DNA from 3 places in the Stenotrophomonas sp. GW821-FHT09E08 genome. Region 2 is predicted to be linked to each of the others. Evidence: predicted binding sites of a transcription regulator. Region 2 holds the regulator's gene; each other region holds the start of a gene.
The links. Region 2 encodes FliA, which starts transcription of late flagellar genes. Its sites were predicted from a motif close to TAAAGTTTNNCNNNCNNNGGCCGATAA; they were not measured.

Region 1 (5,746 bases), on a different contig from region 2:
TAGGTGCGACGCGCATCCGGCGGGCGCCGGCTCAGCCTCACCGCAACCAGCGCGATCATCAGCGCCAAAGCGTCGGTGGCCATGTGCGCGGCGTCGGACAGCAGCGCCAGGCTGTTGGTCCAGAACGCACCCACCACTTCGACAACGAGGAAGGTGGAGGTCAGGCCGAGTGCCCACCACAAGGGTTTCTCGTGGCGGATCTCGGACGGCAGGTGATCGTGGTCGTGGCCCATGGCAACAGCTCCTTTGCGATGGGAGGCAGGCTACGCCGGAGGGCGTTGGGAAACTATCACGGTGTTTATAACATTGCAGGCCACCGATACCTTCGCCGGGCATGGCCCGGCGCTACCGGGGCGCGGATTGCTGGGCGATACCATCGTGCACGGCCCGGCGCTACCCCGTAGCGCGAGGCCATGCCTGACGAACGCAGCGGGCCGTTACCCGCGTGTGCTCAGAACCCGAATCGCAGGCTGGCCCAGTAGGCGCGGCCCGGTTCGTTGTAGGTGGCCGCGCCGGCATCGCTGCTGTTGGCCTCGCGGAACAGGCGCTTGTCGGCCAGGTTGTTGACGCCGAAGCCGAAGCTGACCGTCTCGGTCACCTTGTAGCGTGCGCTCACGCCCCAGATGTTGTACGCACCGCGATCCTGCAGTGCGATCGACGGATCGCAGGTGCCGGTGCAACGCGGATCATTGTTGATGTTGGTGGTAGCCGGCTTCTGCTTGCCATAGAACGTGCCGGTCAGCAGCAGCGACAGCTTGTCGGTGGCCTGCCAGTCCAGCATCGTGTTGATCGTGTACTTCGGAATCACCGACAGCGGCTGGCCGGTGCTCTTGTTCTCGTTCTCCACCATGTAGGTGAAGTTGTTGCTCCACTTCAGGCGGTTGCCCTGCTCGCCCAGCAGCGGAATCACCAGGTTGCCTTCCAGCCCCTGCACGATCGCCTTCGGTGCATTCTCCCAGCGGAAGATGCGGCCCTTTGTATCGGCAGTCAGCCCGATCTGGGTGTAGCCGGCCTGGATCTTGTCCTTGTAGTCGTTGTGGAAGTACGTCAAGGACGCCTGCCAGCCGCTCTGCGGTGCCCACTCGACGCCCAGTTCCTTGTTCAGGCTGGTTTCCGCCTTCAGGTCCGCATTGCCCCGCATGTAGCAGCCGGCACCCAGGCTCGGCAGTGCGTTCGGGCAGCCATTGCCACGGGTGTAGTACAGATAGTCCGGATTCGACTGGTACAGGTTCGGCGCCTTGAACGCGCGCGCGATGCCGCCCTTCACCACCCAGTCGCTGTTGATGCGGAACTGCGCATTGAGGCTGGGGCTGGTGTTGTTGCCGAACTGGCTGTGATGGTCGAAGCGCAGGCCCGGAGTGATGATCCAACGCTCGCCCAGGTAGATGTTGTCTTCCACGAATACGGCGGTGGTCTGCGCATCGGCCTTGCCGCGCGCACGGTCGGCCGACAGCCCCGGGAAGCCGCCGCCACTGCTGCTGGACTGGCTCATCGAATACGGGTCGGTCAGGCGGCTGTCGAGGTATTCAAAGCCCAGCGTCCAGATGTTCTCGGCACCACCCAGCGTGGTCGGGAAGCTCAGTTCGCCATCCAGCTGGTAGTTGCGCAGGCGCGAGGTCGACCAGTCGGTGCCGTTGAAGCTGCCTTCCGGGCCGCCGGCCAGGCCTTCATTGATGCGCGAGTTGTTCACCGCTTCCACTGCCGCCGTTACCCGCGAGGTCACGTCTCCCCAGCGGCCGCGATGGGTGATCGCGCCGGTATTGCGGTACATGCGGTTGGTCTCGGCCTGCTGCTCGGCCAAAGCCCCCAGATCGATCGGTGTCGAGGTGCCGGTGGTACTGACGGCGCGGTCGCCGGCATAGATGTTGCCCTGGCGGCTGGTGCCGGCTTCGAACTCGACCACCTGGTTGGCGGTTACGTCCCAGCGCAGCAGCGCGTTGACGTCGCGGTTCTTGACGCCCTCGCGGCCGGCTGGCGGCACTGCGTTGGGGTTGGTGGCGTACTGGCGGTTGAGGTCCAGTGAGTCGGCATCGGTCTTGTTGAGATTGCCGTACAAGCGGAACGACAGGGTGTCGGTCATCGGCCCACTCAGCTGCAGGCCGACGCGCTCGCTGCCGCCTTCGGCGCTGTGCTCGGGCACCAGGCCATACAGGTCGACCGCACCGGTCAGATCGCCGGTCGGGCGCTTGGTGATGATGTTGACCACGCCACCGGAAGCACCGGAGCCATAGCGCGCCGCTGCAGGGCCGCGCAGCACTTCGATGCGCTCGATCATTTCCGCCGGCACCCAGTTGGTATCACCGCGGGTATTGCGCTCACCGCTGCGGCCCATGCGCACAGCATCACGCGCGCCGATGCGCTTGCCGTCAACCAGGATCAGGGTGTTTTCCGGGCCCATGCCACGCAGATCGATCTGGCGGTTGTTGCCGTACTGGCCCGACGCGCTGTTGCCGGTCAGGTTGACACCTGGCATGGTCCGCAACAGTTCGGCGATGTCGTTGGCCGGCGGCCGCTTGGCGATGTCCTCGGCGGTGATGGTCGAGGTGCCCAGCGCCTGCCGTGCGATCTGCGAAGCGGTGACATGCACCGTGTCGATATCGGTGGCGTCGGTTTCAGCGTGGGCGGTCAGCGCGCTGCCGGCCAGCAGGGCGGCAACGGCGAGCGCCAGCGGGCGCGGCGAAGGGACAACGGCTCGGGACATGATCTGGACCTTCTGGCAGGGCAACGGGGCCTCTGGCAAAGGGCTTGAGGCAACGACGAGGGGGAGGCGGAGCGCCGCTGCAGGTAGCCACAGCCCGATCCGTGCGCGCATTCTCCCATCAATGCGAGTGATTCTCAAATGCGTTCACGCATTGCCGCAGCCGTGCCGATGTGCTTTGCGCACCGCGCAAGCCTGCATCGCGCTTAAACTGGTCGGCTAGCCCGCCATCAACCGCACGCCGCCACGGCCGATACCCGTGGTTTGCCGTACGCAATCAGAGATCGACGTGGAACCACCCCAGTTGGACGACGCCAGCCAGCCGCTGGCCGAGGCCTGGCAGCAGTGCCTGCTGCAGGCCGGCCCTGCCGCCACCGCGCTGCTGCATGCCGCGGCCGCCGATGCCCCACCGGCCCTGGCCCAACGCTTCTACGAAGTGCTGCTGCAGGACACCCGTGCGCGCCGTTTCCTTTCCCACGACCAGGTCAAGCAGCGCCTGCAGCCGGCCATGCAGCGCTGGCTGGCGCAGCTGCTGACCACCGATGCCAGCGGCATCGCCAACACGGTGGCCTCGCAACGGATCATCGGCGACGTGCACGCCCGCGTCGGCATTCCGGTCGACCTGGTCACCCGTGGCGCACGCGTGCTCAAACATGAACTGTTCGTGCGCCTGCGCGACGATGCGCCGGACAGCGACACTGCGTTCGCCGCCATCGACTGCCTCAGCGCGATCATGGATATCGCCATGGAAGGCATGACCCTGGCCTACACCCATGCCCGCGAACGCTCCACCCGCGCCGATGCTGCGTACCGGCTGTTCTCGCTGGTGCAGAACGTCAGCACCGAGCGCGAGCGCCAGCGCGCGCTGCTGCTGGACTGGGAAAACGCGCTGCTCTACGCCCTGGCCGGCCATGTGCAGGGCAGCGACGGCGCCAGCCTGGCCACTTCCGAATTTGGCCTGTGGTTCACCCACAAGGGCATTCCCAGCTTCGGCGAGAGCAGCGAGACACAGCAGGTCGACCAGCTGATGGCGCGTATCGACGGCTGCCTGCAGCGGGCCGCCGCCGATGATCCTGCGCAGCGGCTTACAGTGCTGCCAGCGATCCGCGAGGACCTGGCCGCGATCCGCACGTTGATGACCCTGCTGTTCGAGCGCATCGGCGAACTCGATGCCGGCAGCGACGCGCTGACCAACCTGCTCAACCGCCGCTTCCTGCCGACCGTGCTGCGCCGGGAAATCGAGCTGGCTACACGCAACCGTACGCCGTTCTCGCTGTTGCTGCTCGACCTGGATCATTTCAAGGCGATCAACGACGGCCACGGCCACGATGCGGGTGACCGCGCACTGCAGCATGTGGCTGGGGTGCTCGGCCAGCTCACCCGTGGCAGCGATTATCTGTTCCGCTACGGTGGCGAGGAATTCGTGGTGGTGCTGGTCGCCGCCAGCGAATCACAGGCGGCAGTGATTGCCGAAAGCCTGCGCCGGCAGATCGCACAATCGCCGGTACCGCTGGCCAACGGCCAGGTATTGAGCCTGACCGCCAGCATCGGTGTCGCCGGCCATGATGGTCATCCGGACTACGAGCGGCTGATGGCCCGTGCCGACGCGGCGATGTACGAGGCCAAACGCAGTGGCCGCAACCGAGTGGTGGTGGCCAGCGATGCACTGCAGGAAGCCCCCGGGCGGCGGGCATTGCAGCGGTAGCGGCAACCCCGGGCGCGCGCGTCGCTACATTGCGGTACGGCGCGGTATCCGCCACGCCGCCCACCACAGCAGCGCCAGCAACGCGATGCCGGCGCCCAGCAGGCATACCGCCGGCCAGCCATGGCGCGCCTGCATCCAGGGCCCGGCCGCTGCACCAGCACCACTGCCCAGCGCATAGAACAGCATGTACAGCGCCACCAGGCGCCCATGCTGTTCGCCCGGCGCGCGCAGCAACAGGGCCTGGTTCGATACATGCAGCGCCTGCCCGCCCAGATCGAGCACGACCACGCCCAGCAACAGCATGCCCACCGAATGCGGCAACCCCAGCAGCGGCCACCACGCGACCAGCATGAGCAGCAGCGCGCCGAGGCTGACCCGATGCGCGAATCCACGGTCCATCCAGTGCCCGACCCGCGCCGCAAGCAGCGCACCGATCACCCCAGCCAGGCCCAGCGCACCGATGGCGGCAGTCGACCAGTGCAGCGGTGGCGCCGACAACGGCAGTGGCGCTGCCGCCCAGAACACATTGAGGCCGGCAAACAGCAACAGTGCCAACGGACCGCGCTCACGCAGCGTCCGGTCATCGCGCAGCATGCCCAGCATCGACCCCATCAAGGCACGCCAGCCCGGCGGCACCACCGGTACCGGCACCGCCGGCAGACGCCGCCACAGCAGCACTGCCAACGCCGCCATCAGCGCCGCCGACAGCAGATAGACCGCGCGCCAGCCAACGGCGGCCGCCACCACGCCGGACACTACACGCGCCAGCAGCAGGCCAATGAACACACCGCCCTGCACCATGCCGACCACGCGCCCGCGCTGCTGAGCCGGTGCCAGCGATGCGGTGTAGGCGATCAACCCCTGGGTCAGCGCGGTGCCCAGCAGGCCGGCCAGAAGCATGCCCGACAACAGCCACACGGCCGTTCGCGCGGCCGCCAACCACAGCAATGCGACCACCAGCGCCATCAACTGCAGGCGTAGCAGGCGCCGGCGATCGCCCCTGTCGGCCAATGGCAGCAGGCCCAGCAAGGCCAGCACGCTGCCCGCCTGGGTCGCTGCCAGTACCGCCCCGGCCAGCGCGGGGTCCAGCGCAAAGGCCTGTGCCAGGCGTTCCAGCAATGGCTGTGCGTAATAGACGTTGGCAACGCTGGCACCTGCGGCAACCGCGAGCAGGACCAGCAGGGGGCGTGGGATGGGTGCTGCAGTCATGATGTAGTTGCAATTTGAAACTTGATGCAGGCTACTGCCATTGGTTTTAAACTGCAACCACATCAGAGAGGTCCACCATGCACGCCGACAGCCCCTGCCCCGTTGCCCGCAGCGCCGATCTGCTCGGTGACCGT
Region 2 (5,746 bases):
TGCTCGGCTTCGGCCAGTGGCTTGGCGGGCGGCTTGGCCGCCGGTGCGGGTGCGGGTGCGGCTGGGCGTGGCGCGGGCGGTGCCGCCGGCACCGCGGCGACCGGTTTGGTGCCGGGTGCGGCGCCACCGTGCAGCTGGTCGAGCAGGGCTTCGAACTCGTCTTCGCTGATCAGGCCGTCGTCGGCCTTCTTCGCCGGTGCGACCGCGGTCGGGGCATTGCCGCCGTGCAGCTGGTCGAGCAGGGCCTCGAACTCATCGTCGGTGATCAGGTCACTGCCACCGGTGGCGGGCGCAGCGGCGGCCGCCGGGGCGGTGGCGCCACCGTGTACATCGAACTGCGCGATCAGCTCGGGGGGCGCGTAGCCCGGTTCGGTACCCGAGGACACTGCATCCAGCATCGACTGCAGGTAATCCAGCGATTGCTGGGCGGCATCGAAATGGTGGGCCTGCAGCACCGCCTGGCCGGCGCGCGCGGCGCCGAGGGCTTCTTCGGCGGCGTGGCACAGTTCAACCATGGCCGTCACGCCAAGGAAGCCGGCGCCACCCTTCAGCGTGTGGTAGCCGCGGAACACCGCATTGAGCTGGTCGCCGTCCTGGGGTGCCTGCTCCAGCGACACCAGCTGTTCGCCCAGGCGATCCAGGATTTCCTGCGCCTCGATGATGAAATCGGCAGTGATGTCGTCGGATACCGCGCTCATGCTTACAGCCCCAGATCCGACAACAGGTCGTCGGCGTCGTTCTGCGAGACCGCGTGGCGGTCCAGTCCCTTCAGTGCCGGCCCGGCCAGTTCCGGGTCGGAGCGATGCTGTTCCGGCGGCAGGCCGAGTGCGCCGAAGCCTTCGTGCACGCGGCGCACGATGCCGACCACGCGACGGATGATCTGCCCGGTCAGGTCCTGGTAGCTCTGGGTCAGAGCGATCTCGGTCAGGTTATGGCGGATGCGCTCGAGCTGCGCGTCCTGGCCAGGCTGCAGGCCTTCGGCGCGCAGCTGTTCGGTCAGGCTGCGGCATTCCTCGGCCAGGTCCAGGGTGCGGTGGGTGGCCTGTTCGGTCATCGCCACCACGTGGTCCAGGCGCGCGCAGGCGTCGTCCAGTTCGCCGGCTTCGTCAGGCACGGTCGGCAGCTCACCCAGCGCCTGTCCCAGCTCGCGGGCCAGCCGCGAAAGGCCGCTCATCATCGGCTGCGTGCGCAGTGCGACCAGCCCGTCGATGCGCTGCCGCCACGCGGCTTCGTCACCGGACTCGAGTGCGTCCAGGGCTTCCTGAAGGCGCAGGGCGAGGGCGTTCCTGTCGACCGTGGTATCCATCAGGCGCTGGCCGCCAGGCGTTCGAAGATCTTGCCGAGCTTCTCTTCCAGGGTCTGCGCGGTGAACGGCTTGATGATGTAGCCGTTCACGCCGCTCTGGGCGGCTTCGATGATCTGCTCGCGCTTGGCTTCGGCCGTCACCATCAGCACCGGCAGTGTCTTCAGCTTGGCATCGGCGCGGATCGCCTTGAGCAGTTCGATGCCGGTCATCACCGGCATGTTCCAGTCGGTGACCACGAAATCGAACGGCTGGCTCTGCAGCAGCGACAGCGCGGCATGCCCGTCCTCGGCTTCGGCGGTATTGGTGAAGCCCAGATCGCCCAGCAGGTTCTTGACGATCCGACGCATGGTCGAGAAGTCGTCGACGATCAGGATGCGCATGTTCTTGTTCAAAGCAGAGTTCCTTTGTTGTTCAGTCCGGGCGGCCGGGGGCAGCCGCCTCGGGCATGTTCATTCTTCGAGGCCGGCGTCCGCCGCCTCGAAAATCTTCAGTCGACCACGCAGGCGCAGCACTGCCTGGCCGTGGATCTGGCAGACCCGCGATTCACTTACGCCAAGCACCGCGCCGATCTCCTTCAGGTTCAGCTCCTGCTCGTAGTAGAGCGACAGCACCAGCTGCTCGCGCTCGGGCAGGTGGCCGATCGCCTTGCCCAGCTCGCGGCCGAACTCGCCGCGTTCCAGTACCTGCTGCGGGGTCGGGCCGCCCTGGGTGACGGTGTCCAGCTCGCCCTGGTCTTCGATGCGCGACTCCAGGCTCAGCACCTGGCCACGTGCGGCGTCTTCCATCAGCCGCAGGTATTCGGGCAGCGGCATTTCCATCGCCGCGGCCACTTCGGTGGCGCTGGCGGCGCGGCCGCTGCTCTGCTCCAGGCGGCGGATGGTGGCGGCGGCATCACGAGCGCGGCGGTGCACTGAGCGGGGCACCCAGTCGCCACGGCGGATCTCGTCGATCATCGAGCCGCGGATGCGGATCGACGCATAGGTCTCGAACGAGGCGCCCTGGTCGGCGTCGTAGCTGCGCGAGGCTTCGATCAGGCCCATCATGCCGGCCTGGATCAGGTCATCGACCTCGACGCTGGCGGGTAGGCGCGCAGCCAGATGGTGGGCGATGCGCCGCACCAGGTCCGAATGCTGGGCGATGACTTCGTTCGCCGCCGAGCGCTGCACTTCCCTGTACTGGGCTGCGCCTTTCATGCCGTCACCCCACGCTGCTTGAGGATGCGTTCGAGGAAGAATTCGACGCCGCCACGCGGTTCGGTCGGCGCCTGCCAGCGCGCGGTACGGCGCGCGATCTCGGTGATCGCCAGCGCGGCCGGGCTGGACGGATAGGCCTTCACCACCGGCTGCTGGCGCTGCACCGACAGGCGCAGCCAATCGTCCTGCGGAACGCAGCCGAGGTAGTTCAGCGAGACATCGGCGAGGAACTTCTCGCAGACACGGGTCAGCTTTTCGTACAGCACGCGGCCCTCGTTGGGGTCGCGCACCATGTTGGCCACCACCTGGACGCGGTCCACGCCACGCTCGCGCGACAGCACCTTGATCAGTGCGTAGGCGTCGGTGATCGAGGCCGGCTCGTCACAGACCACCACCACGGTGTCCTGTGCGGCCTGGCAGAAGGTCAGTACGCCATCGTTGATGCCGGCGGCGGTGTCCACCACCATGATGTCCAGCTCGCGTTCCAGCTCGGAGAACACGTTGACCAGGCCGACGTGCTCGGCCGGGGCCAGCTCGGCCATGTGGCGGCGGCCGGACGCGGCCGGGACCACCAGCACGCCGTTCGGGCCTTCGACGATGACGTCATCCAGCGAGCAGCGGCCGGCGACCAAGTCGGCCAGGGTAAAGGTGGGGTTCAGTCCCAGGATCACGTCGATGTTGGCCAGGCCGAGGTCGGCGTCCAGCAGCAGCGTGCGCTTGCCCATGCCGGCCAGCGCCACGGCCAGGTTGGCGGACACATTCGTCTTGCCCACGCCGCCCTTGCCGCCAGTGACCGCAATGGTGCGCACAGGGCCGAGCGGCTCGCTGCGGGTGGCCGACAGCGGGAAGGTCTTGGTCAGCTTGGCGTACTCACGCGACGGCATGGTTCAACTCCGGGTTGCAGGGCATATCGGCCGCGCGGCGCAAATCTTCAAGGCGAAGTACGAGATTGGCTGCACTGGCCCGGTGCAGGTCCTCCGGAACGTCCTGGCCGTCGGTCACCCAGGTGATCGGCAGGGCGTGGTCCACGGCCACCGACAGGGCGTTGCCGAAGCGGCCGGTCTCGTCCAGCTTGCTCAGCACCAGGCCCTGCAGGTTGGCCGCGCCGAAGCGGCGGACCACCTCGTCCATGTCGCCGAAGCTGGTGTTGGCCGGCAGCACCAGCAGGGTGCGTACCTGGCGGGCGGCACGCAGCCACTGCAGCTGGGCGGCCAGGGCGCGGTCGCGCGGGCCCAGGCCGGCGGTGTCGATCAGTACCAGCTTGTAGTCCTTCAAGCGTTCCAGCAGCTGGTCCAGGTCGGTGCCGCTGTTGGCCTCGTGCACCGCGATGCCGAGCTGGCGGCCGTAGCCGTACAGCTGCTCACGCGCACCGATGCGGGTGGTGTCGGTGGTGACCAGGGCCACGTCACGCGGGGCGTGCTTCTCGGCGAAGCGCGAGGCCAGCTTGGCGATGGTGGTGGTCTTGCCGGCGCCGGTCGGGCCGACGAGAGCGATCACGCCGCCTTCCTCCAGCGGGTCGACCGGGGCGATCGGCAGCTTGCGCGAGATCAGCCCGAGCATCAGGCCGCGGCCGCGGTGCGCATCGGTCTCCAGCGGGATCTGCATGGCCACGTCGCGGGCCAGGCCGGCGTCGAAGCCGTACTCGTCCATCAGGTCCAGTGCAGTGGCGCGCACCGGGCAGCCACGCAGGCGCTCGTCGGTGAAGCGGTTCATCTCGCGCTCGATCACCTGGCGCATGCCGGCCACTTCCTGGCGCAGCTGTCGGATCTCGGCATCGTCCTGGGCGACCACGGTCAGCACCGGGGCTGGTGCAAGGGTCGGTTCCGGGGCGGTGTCGATGGTTGCGTCCGCCATCGACGGTTCGTCGGCGAAGGTCTGCGACTGCGCGTCGGCCACAACGCTGGCCGGCAGCGGCAGCGGCGGCGGCTGCACCGCCACGGCCGGGGCCGGGCTTTGCTGATGCTCGGCATGCGGCGGATCGATCTGGAAGCGCGCACGGTTGGCCGGGATGATCACGGCGGGTGCAGCGACAGCGCCGGCGACGGCGTCTGCGAACGGGCCGAAGGCCTGTTCCGCACGCGCCGGTTCGTTGACGGCAGCACGCGCCAGGGTGGCGGCGAAGCCGGTGCTGCCGCGGGTCGGCACGATCTCGTCGGCGCTGTCCAGGGTGCGGCCGGTGGCACCAACGGCGGCGCGGGCCAGCGCGGCAACGGCCGAGGTGGTCGCAGCCACCGGTTCCGGTGCCGGGGTGGCACTGCGGCGACGGGTCACTGCAGCGATCACCGCGTCGGCGGCATTGCGCGGCTTTGGTGCCGGCGGCGGGGCGATGTCACGACGCGAGGCTTCCAGTGCACGCTGCACGGCGCTCTCGTCGTAGTTGGCGGCGGCAACGATCTCGATGCCTTCCTCGATCCGGCGGTTGGACAGGATCACGGCGTCAGGACCATGTTCCTTGCGCACCAGGTTCATGGCCGAGCGCATGTCGGCGGCAACGAATCGTTTGATTTTCATGCTGTGGTCACGGGACGAAGACGGCGGGGTGGCGGTCGGAGAACTCGGGTGGTCGGTGGTCTGCACGGTGCGGGTTCCCCTTGGTATCTGTCTGTTGCGTTGGTTCGAAAGTGGTGTCTGTTTTCTGGCGCATCGGAGGGCGGCGTCAGCTGATCGTTCCGACCAGCTTCAGGCGCTTGTCCTCCGGCACCTCGCTGTAGGCCAGGACCGACAGCGACGGAACGCTGTGGCGGACCAGGCGGGCCAGCGCGGCGCGCACCGGGCCGGGTACCAGCACGACCGCGGGCTCGTTGCGGGCTTCCTGCTTGCTGACACATTCGGCCAGGCTCTGGTGCAGTCGCTCAGCGAGTCCGGGTTCCAGCGCGGCGCCGTTGCCCTGCGTGGACTCCTGCAAGACACGTTCCAATTGTGGGTTGAGCGTGAACACCGGCAGCTCGGCCGACATTCCGGCGATCTCCTGCACGATGAAGCGGCCCAGTGCGGTGCGCACGGCGGCAGTCAGCACGGCCGGGTCCTGGCTGCTGGGCGCGTGTTCGACCAGCGCTTCGGCGATCTTGCGCAGCTGGCGGATCGGAATGCGCTCGACCAGCAGGTTCTGCAGCACCCGTACCACCGCCGACAGCGGCAGTGCCTTCGGCGTCAGATCTTCGACGAGCTTGGGCGCACTCTTGGCCAGGTTGGCCAGCAGGTGCTGCACTTCTTCGTGGCCGAGCAGTTCCGGCGCGTGTTCGCGGAT
Region 3 (5,746 bases), on a different contig from region 2:
TGTACTTGTGGCTGTACTCCACGCGGATCGGTTCATCGGCGGCAAAGTGGAAAGTGCGGCCGTCCAGATGCACATCCTGCGCCCAGCGGCTGACCAGATCAGTCTCGATGCGCAGCCGCGCGGTGCTGTAGCAGGCGCGGTGGCGGAAGCCGTCGAGGTCGAAGTCGCTGCCGATCTCGCGGTTGAGCCGGGCCAGCAGGTTGAGAGTGAACGCGGCGGTGACACCCTGCGCATCGTTGTAGGCCGCTTCGATCAGCGCCGGGTCCTTGTGCAGGTCGATGCCGACCAGGGCCAGCCCGTCACGGCCCATGGTCTGGCGCATCGCGCGCAGCAGTGCGACCGCGTCTTCGCCTTCAAAGTTGCCCAGTGTGGAACCGGGGAAGAACAACAGGCGTCGCGCGGGTTCGCGCTCGGGCATGGGCACGGTCACAGGGCTGGTGAAGTCGGCACAGACCGGCAGCATCTCGACCTGGGGCAGCGCCGGGGCCAGATGGTCGATGCTGGACAGCAGTGCGGCGCGTGAGATTTCGATCGGTGTGTAGGCCACCGGGTCGTGCAGGGCGGCCAGCAGCAGCGCGGTCTTGCGGCCGCTGCCGCTGCCCAATTCCACCACGTGCAGGCGCGCGCCGACGCTGCGGGCAATGTCCGGCAGCACGCGCTTCAGCAGGGCCAGCTCGGTGCGCGTGGGGTAGTACTCGGGGGTCTGGGTGATCTGCTCGAACAGGCGCGAGCCACGTGCGTCGTAGAAGTACTTGGACGGCAGTTGCCGCGGCGAACGTGAGAGCCCGGTCACCGCGTCGGCCAGGATCTGTTGGCGGCCGGGAGTGAGATCGGTCAGTGCCTGCAGCGCGTCATGCACGGTGCTCATGTAAGGTCCCTGGCCAGGCGCAGCCCAGAGAACTGCCAGCGCGCCGGTGGCATGAAGAAGTTGCGGTAGCTGGCGCGCACATGTCCGCGCGGCGTGGCGCAGCTCCCGCCGCGCAGCACCCACTGCCCGCACATGAACTTGCCGTTGTACTCACCCAGGTTTCCAGCAAATGGGCGGAAGCCGGGGTAGGCGCCATAGGCCGATTGGGTCCATTCCCATACATCGCCGAACAGCTGCCGCAGTCCACTGCCCTGCCCCGCCTGCGGGTGCAAGTGGTCATCCTCTGCGAAGTGGCCGCTGACCGGTTGCGACGTCGCAGCCGCTTCCCATTCGAACTCGCTGGGCAGGCGCGCGCCGGCCCAGCGGGCGCAGGCATCAGCCTCGTAGTAGCTGAGGTGGCAGACCGGCGCGTGCGGATCCAGCTCACGCCAACCGCCGAGGGTGTATTCGCGCTGCAGAGCGTCGTCCCAGTACAGCGGGTGCTGCCAGCCCTCGGCTTCGCGCAGCGCCCAGCCTTCGCTGAGCCACCAGCGCGGCTCCCGGTAACCACCGGCCTCGATGAAGGCGAGGTATTCGGCATTGCTGAGCGGGCGCTCGGCCAGGGCGTGGGCGGGCAGCAGCACGCGGTGCGCTGGCGATTCGTTGTCGTACGCGAACGCGGCCTGCTGCGGCCAGGCTGCGGCGCCGACGGTGACGATGCGCTCGGGTGACTCGATCCAACCCTGAGCGCTGGCGCTGCTTGCGGTGGGTTGCAGGTCTTCGCGATACGGCGGCTGCAGCGGATTGCACCAGAACGCATGCTTGATGTCGGTGAGCAGCAGCTCCTGATGCTGCTGCTCATGCTGCAGTCCCAGCTGCAGGTGCTGCAGCGCCTGCTCATCAAGGTCGCCTGCCATCAGGCGTGCCTGTACCTGAGCATCGACCTGCTGCCGGTAGTCGCGCACCTGCTGCAGCGAGGGTCGCGACAGCAGCCCACGCTGCGGCCGCGCATGCGCCGGGCCGATGCTCTTGTAGTAGCTGTTGAACAGATAGTCCCAGGCCGGGTCATGCGCCGGTGTGGTGGCGAGTCCCGCCAGCACGAAGCGCTCGAAGAACCAGGTGGTATGGGCCAGATGCCACTTGCTCGGGCTGGCGTCGGCCATGCTCTGCAGCATGGCGTCCTCGGCACTGAGCGGTGCGGCCAGCTGCAGGCTGCGCGCCCGGATGCGGGCGAACTGGTGGGCGAGATCGTGCTGCGGGGCAGCGACGGCGGCGGGTACGCTGTCCATGCGCGCAGCATCGGCGCAGAACGGTGAGTGCGATGTCATGGTTCGGCGTCACTTTGTTCACATGGGTAAGCCACCCGCATTCAAGATGCAGGCACGAACGCCGCTAACGGCAATGCTGCGGCCGCGTCGTCACCGCGCTGGAATTCCTGCTTGCCCCTGCATCCGCTCCGCCAGCCTGCGCATTACCTGTTCGTGCTGCCCGCCATGCTGGTCGCCGTGGTGCTGTGCACCGCATTGGGTGCTGAAGACGTGGCCAGTCCCGCCCAGCGCATCCTGCCCTGGCTGCTGGCCTGCCTCGGCGCGGGGCTGGCCCTGCTCTACCATCAGATGCGCGCGCTGTGCCTGCTACTGCTGGTGGCGGTGGTGTTTGCGCTACTGCACCACGATGTCGCTGGCTACCTGCGCAGTGGCCATGTCACCGCACTGACGCCGCTTCGCTTCCACGCCATCTCAACCTGGTTGCCGCTGTTGTTCGCCGGACTGGCGTTGTGGCCGGAGCGCGGGCGCCGACGCCACGACCTGTTGCTGCGTGGTATTGCCAGTGGCACCGCGCTTCTGATCTTCCTCCTGCTGGCGGCACAACAACCGCGTGGCATGCACGACCTGCTGTCGAACCGCCATTGGAGCTGGATTCCGGCCGACTGGAACGCGCTGGCACAACTGCCGGCGCTGCTGTTCCTGCTGGCCACCGCTGCGCTGGGCTGGCAGGCCTGGCGGCACCCGCGCCCGCTGCATACGTCGATGCTGCTTGCGATGCTGTGCCTGTGGTGGATGCTGCCGCGGGTGTTCCTGCAGCCGGTGCTGCTGCCGGCGCTGAGCTGCGCCGCCCTGCTGCTGGTGCTGGGTGCGATGCTGCAGGAATCCTTCCACATGGCGTTCCGCGACGAACTGACCGGCCTGCCGGGGCGCCGCGCGTTCAACGAGACCCTGCAACGGGCACGCGGCACCTACAGCATCGCGATGGTGGACGTAGACCACTTCAAATCGTTCAACGATACCCATGGCCACGACACCGGCGACGACGTGCTGCGCCTGGTAGCCTCGCGGCTGGCGCGGGTGGGTGACGGCGGCCGCGCGTTCCGCTATGGCGGCGAGGAGTTCGCGGTGGTGTTCCTGGACCGCCCTGCGGCGGCCTGCATGGATGCCGTGGAGGCGCTGCGGCAGAGCATCGAGGACACCCGCATGCAGCTGCGCGACCGCAGCACCCGCAGCCGCGATGACGAAGCCGGCCGCCAGCAGCGCGGACGCGGTGGCAGCGGCCAGGTCGTGCAGGTGACGGTGAGCATCGGCCTGGCCGACAGTCGTGTGGACCGGCGACCGATGGCGGTGGTCAAGGCCGCCGACCAGGCGCTGTACGCGGCCAAGGACGGGGGCCGCAACCAGGTGCACGCGCAGGCCGGCCAGCGCGTGCTGGCCATGCGTGGCGGCTGAGGCTCAGACCGCGTCGAGGTAGTACCAGCGGCCGTCGATGCGCAGGAAGCGGCTGTGTTCGGTCATCTTCACCGCGCTGCCGCCGCCGATGCGGTAGCGCGCGGTGAAGCGGACGTCGGCGCTGTCGGCACCGGTAACGGTGTGCTCGTGCACGGTCAGGCCCAGCCAATGCGTGCGCTGGCCCGGCGCATCGTCCAGCGTCAGCTCGGCCGGACGCGTGTCCGGGTGCCAGGTCTGGCGCAGGTAGTCGGCCAGACCCCGCGCGTAGGCGCTGTAACGCGAACGCATCAGGCGCTCGGCATCGGGCGCGGCCTCGCCGGCGTGAAAACGGCCGCAGCAGGCGGTGTAGTCGGCGGCCAGGCCGCAGGGACAGGGATCGGCGGGTTTTCGGCTCATGCCGGCATTGTCGCCGGGTTGCATGGATTGATCCACGCGCGGCACGGGTCAGCTGATGCAGGACAGGCGTATGCTGTCGCGCCCCCCACCTTGATTGATCGCCGTGCTGGAACTGGTTCCCCCTGAGTTGTGGTGGCTGGTGGTGATCGCCTTCATCGCCGGCCTTGTGGATGCCGCCGTCGGTGGCGGTGGCCTGGTGCAGCTGCCCGGCCTGTTCACGGTGCTGCCGCAGCAGACGCCGGCGATGCTGTTCGGTACCAACAAGTTCAGCTCGATGTTCGGCACGGGTGCAGCGGCCTGGCGCTATGCACGCAATGTGCGCTTCCCGTGGAAGCCGGTGCTGTTCGCGGCTGGCACGGCCTTCATCTTCTCCTTCGCCGGGGCCACCGCGGTGAGCCTGCTGCCCAAGGATGCGGTGCGCCCGCTGGTACTGGTGCTGCTGATCGCGATGCTGGCTTACACGCTTTGGAAGAAGGATTTCGGTGCACTGCACCGGCCGCAGGAGATCGGCCGCCGCGAGCTGGCCATCGCACTGACCATTGGTGCGGCGATCGGCTTCTACGATGGCTTTTTCGGGCCGGGTACGGGCAGCTTCCTGATCTTCCTGTTCGTGCGCTTCTTCGGCCTGGATTTCCTGCGCGCATCGGCCGCGTCGAAGGTGGTGAACCTGGCGACCAATGTGGCGGCGATCTCGTTCTTCGTGCCGACCGGCAACATCCTGTGGCTGTTCGCGCTGCCGATGGCGGCGGCCAACATCATTGGATCGGTGGTGGGCACGCGGTTGGCGCTGAAGGGTGGTACGCCGTTCATCCGCAAGCTGTTCGTGGGGCTGGTGGTGGTGCTGATCGCGCGGATGGCGTGGGATACGTTGCGCGGAGCGTGAATGCGGTTGCCGGCCAGCGGCCGCCACTACCGGGCCATGAACCCCGCCATGGGTAGTGCCGGCCGCTGGCCGGCATTCCCATTCAATCGGCCAGGTCAGGCCTCCGCTTCTTCCGGTTCGTTGGCCTGCTGGCGACTGCGCTCGGGCAGCTTCAGGCGCTTGCCCTCTTCGTCGTACTCGATCAGCAGCACGCCGGAATCGTGGCGGCCGCTGATTTCGACGAAGCAGGCGCCACCGATGAACGGTTCCAGCGTCATCACCGACTTCAACGGGGTGGCCACCACCATCTGGAAGCCGAAGTTGTCGAAGATGTTCATCGCCAGTGCGGTGAACTCGTTGTCGGCCTTGTCGAAGGCTTCGTCGAGCACGACCGCGGCATAGCTGGGCAGCTGGCTGTCGGCGCCGCCAAGCTGGTAGCGCAGGGCAGCCGCCAGGCAGGTGGTGGCCAGCTTCTGGCGCTGGCCACCGGACTTGCCGGCACCGCTGCGGTAGATCTCGACCTGCTGGCGCGTCTCCGCATCCAGCTCGACGCCGATGAACTCCACGTGCATGCGCACGTCCAGCACCAGCTCGCGCCAGCGCTTGTCTTCGCCTTCCTGTGAACCCAGGCGGTTGACCAGCTGGCGCAGCACGGTGAACTGCGATTCGGCCAGCTCGCGCTGCTCGGTCTGCTGCTGCGACAACACTTCGCGCAGCTGCAGATGGAACTCGCCGACTTCCGGCAGGCGGCGGTCGCTCAGTTCGATGGTCAGCAGCGTGCCGCGGTTGAACGGCACCTGTTCCAGGCTGGCATTCACTTCGTCCAGGCGCTGGCCGATCGACTTGCGGGCCTCGGCGCTGTGGCGCTGCAGGGCCAGCAGGTTGTTCTTGCTCTGGTTCTGCAGCAGGTCGAAGAAACGC

Region 1: a site for FliA is predicted at 2,929-2,955, ahead of AC07M7_RS01210 (GGDEF domain-containing protein). Genes of this name have one in related genera too.
Region 3: a site for FliA is predicted at 2,217-2,243, ahead of AC07M7_RS11735 (GGDEF domain-containing protein). Genes of this name have one in related genera too.

The regions. Positions count from the first base shown of each region.
Region 1 covers NZ_JBWKOO010000001.1:256,835-262,580, forward strand. Annotated here, with positions in the region: gene AC07M7_RS01200 (cation diffusion facilitator family transporter) at 1-233, opposite strand, end outside; gene AC07M7_RS01205 (TonB-dependent siderophore receptor) at 452-2,701, opposite strand; gene AC07M7_RS01210 (GGDEF domain-containing protein) at 2,988-4,403, shown strand; gene AC07M7_RS01215 (MFS transporter) at 4,428-5,612, opposite strand; gene AC07M7_RS01220 (winged helix-turn-helix transcriptional regulator) at 5,690-5,746, shown strand, end outside.
Region 2 covers NZ_JBWKOO010000008.1:120,264-126,009, reverse strand. Annotated here, with positions in the region: gene AC07M7_RS12350 (chemotaxis protein CheA) at 1-698, opposite strand, end outside; gene AC07M7_RS12345 (protein phosphatase CheZ) at 701-1,306, opposite strand; gene cheY (chemotaxis response regulator CheY) at 1,306-1,698, opposite strand; gene AC07M7_RS12335 (RNA polymerase sigma factor FliA) at 1,756-2,499, opposite strand; gene AC07M7_RS12330 (MinD/ParA family ATP-binding protein) at 2,496-3,383, opposite strand; gene flhF (flagellar biosynthesis GTPase FlhF) at 3,370-5,010, opposite strand; gene flhA (flagellar biosynthesis protein FlhA) at 5,156-5,746, opposite strand, start outside.
Region 3 covers NZ_JBWKOO010000007.1:231,499-237,244, reverse strand. Annotated here, with positions in the region: gene egtD (L-histidine N(alpha)-methyltransferase) at 1-868, opposite strand, end outside; gene egtB (ergothioneine biosynthesis protein EgtB) at 865-2,136, opposite strand; gene AC07M7_RS11735 (GGDEF domain-containing protein) at 2,287-3,567, shown strand; gene AC07M7_RS11730 (YchJ family protein) at 3,571-3,963, opposite strand; gene AC07M7_RS11725 (sulfite exporter TauE/SafE family protein) at 4,067-4,846, shown strand; gene AC07M7_RS11720 (ATP-binding protein) at 4,942-5,746, opposite strand, start outside.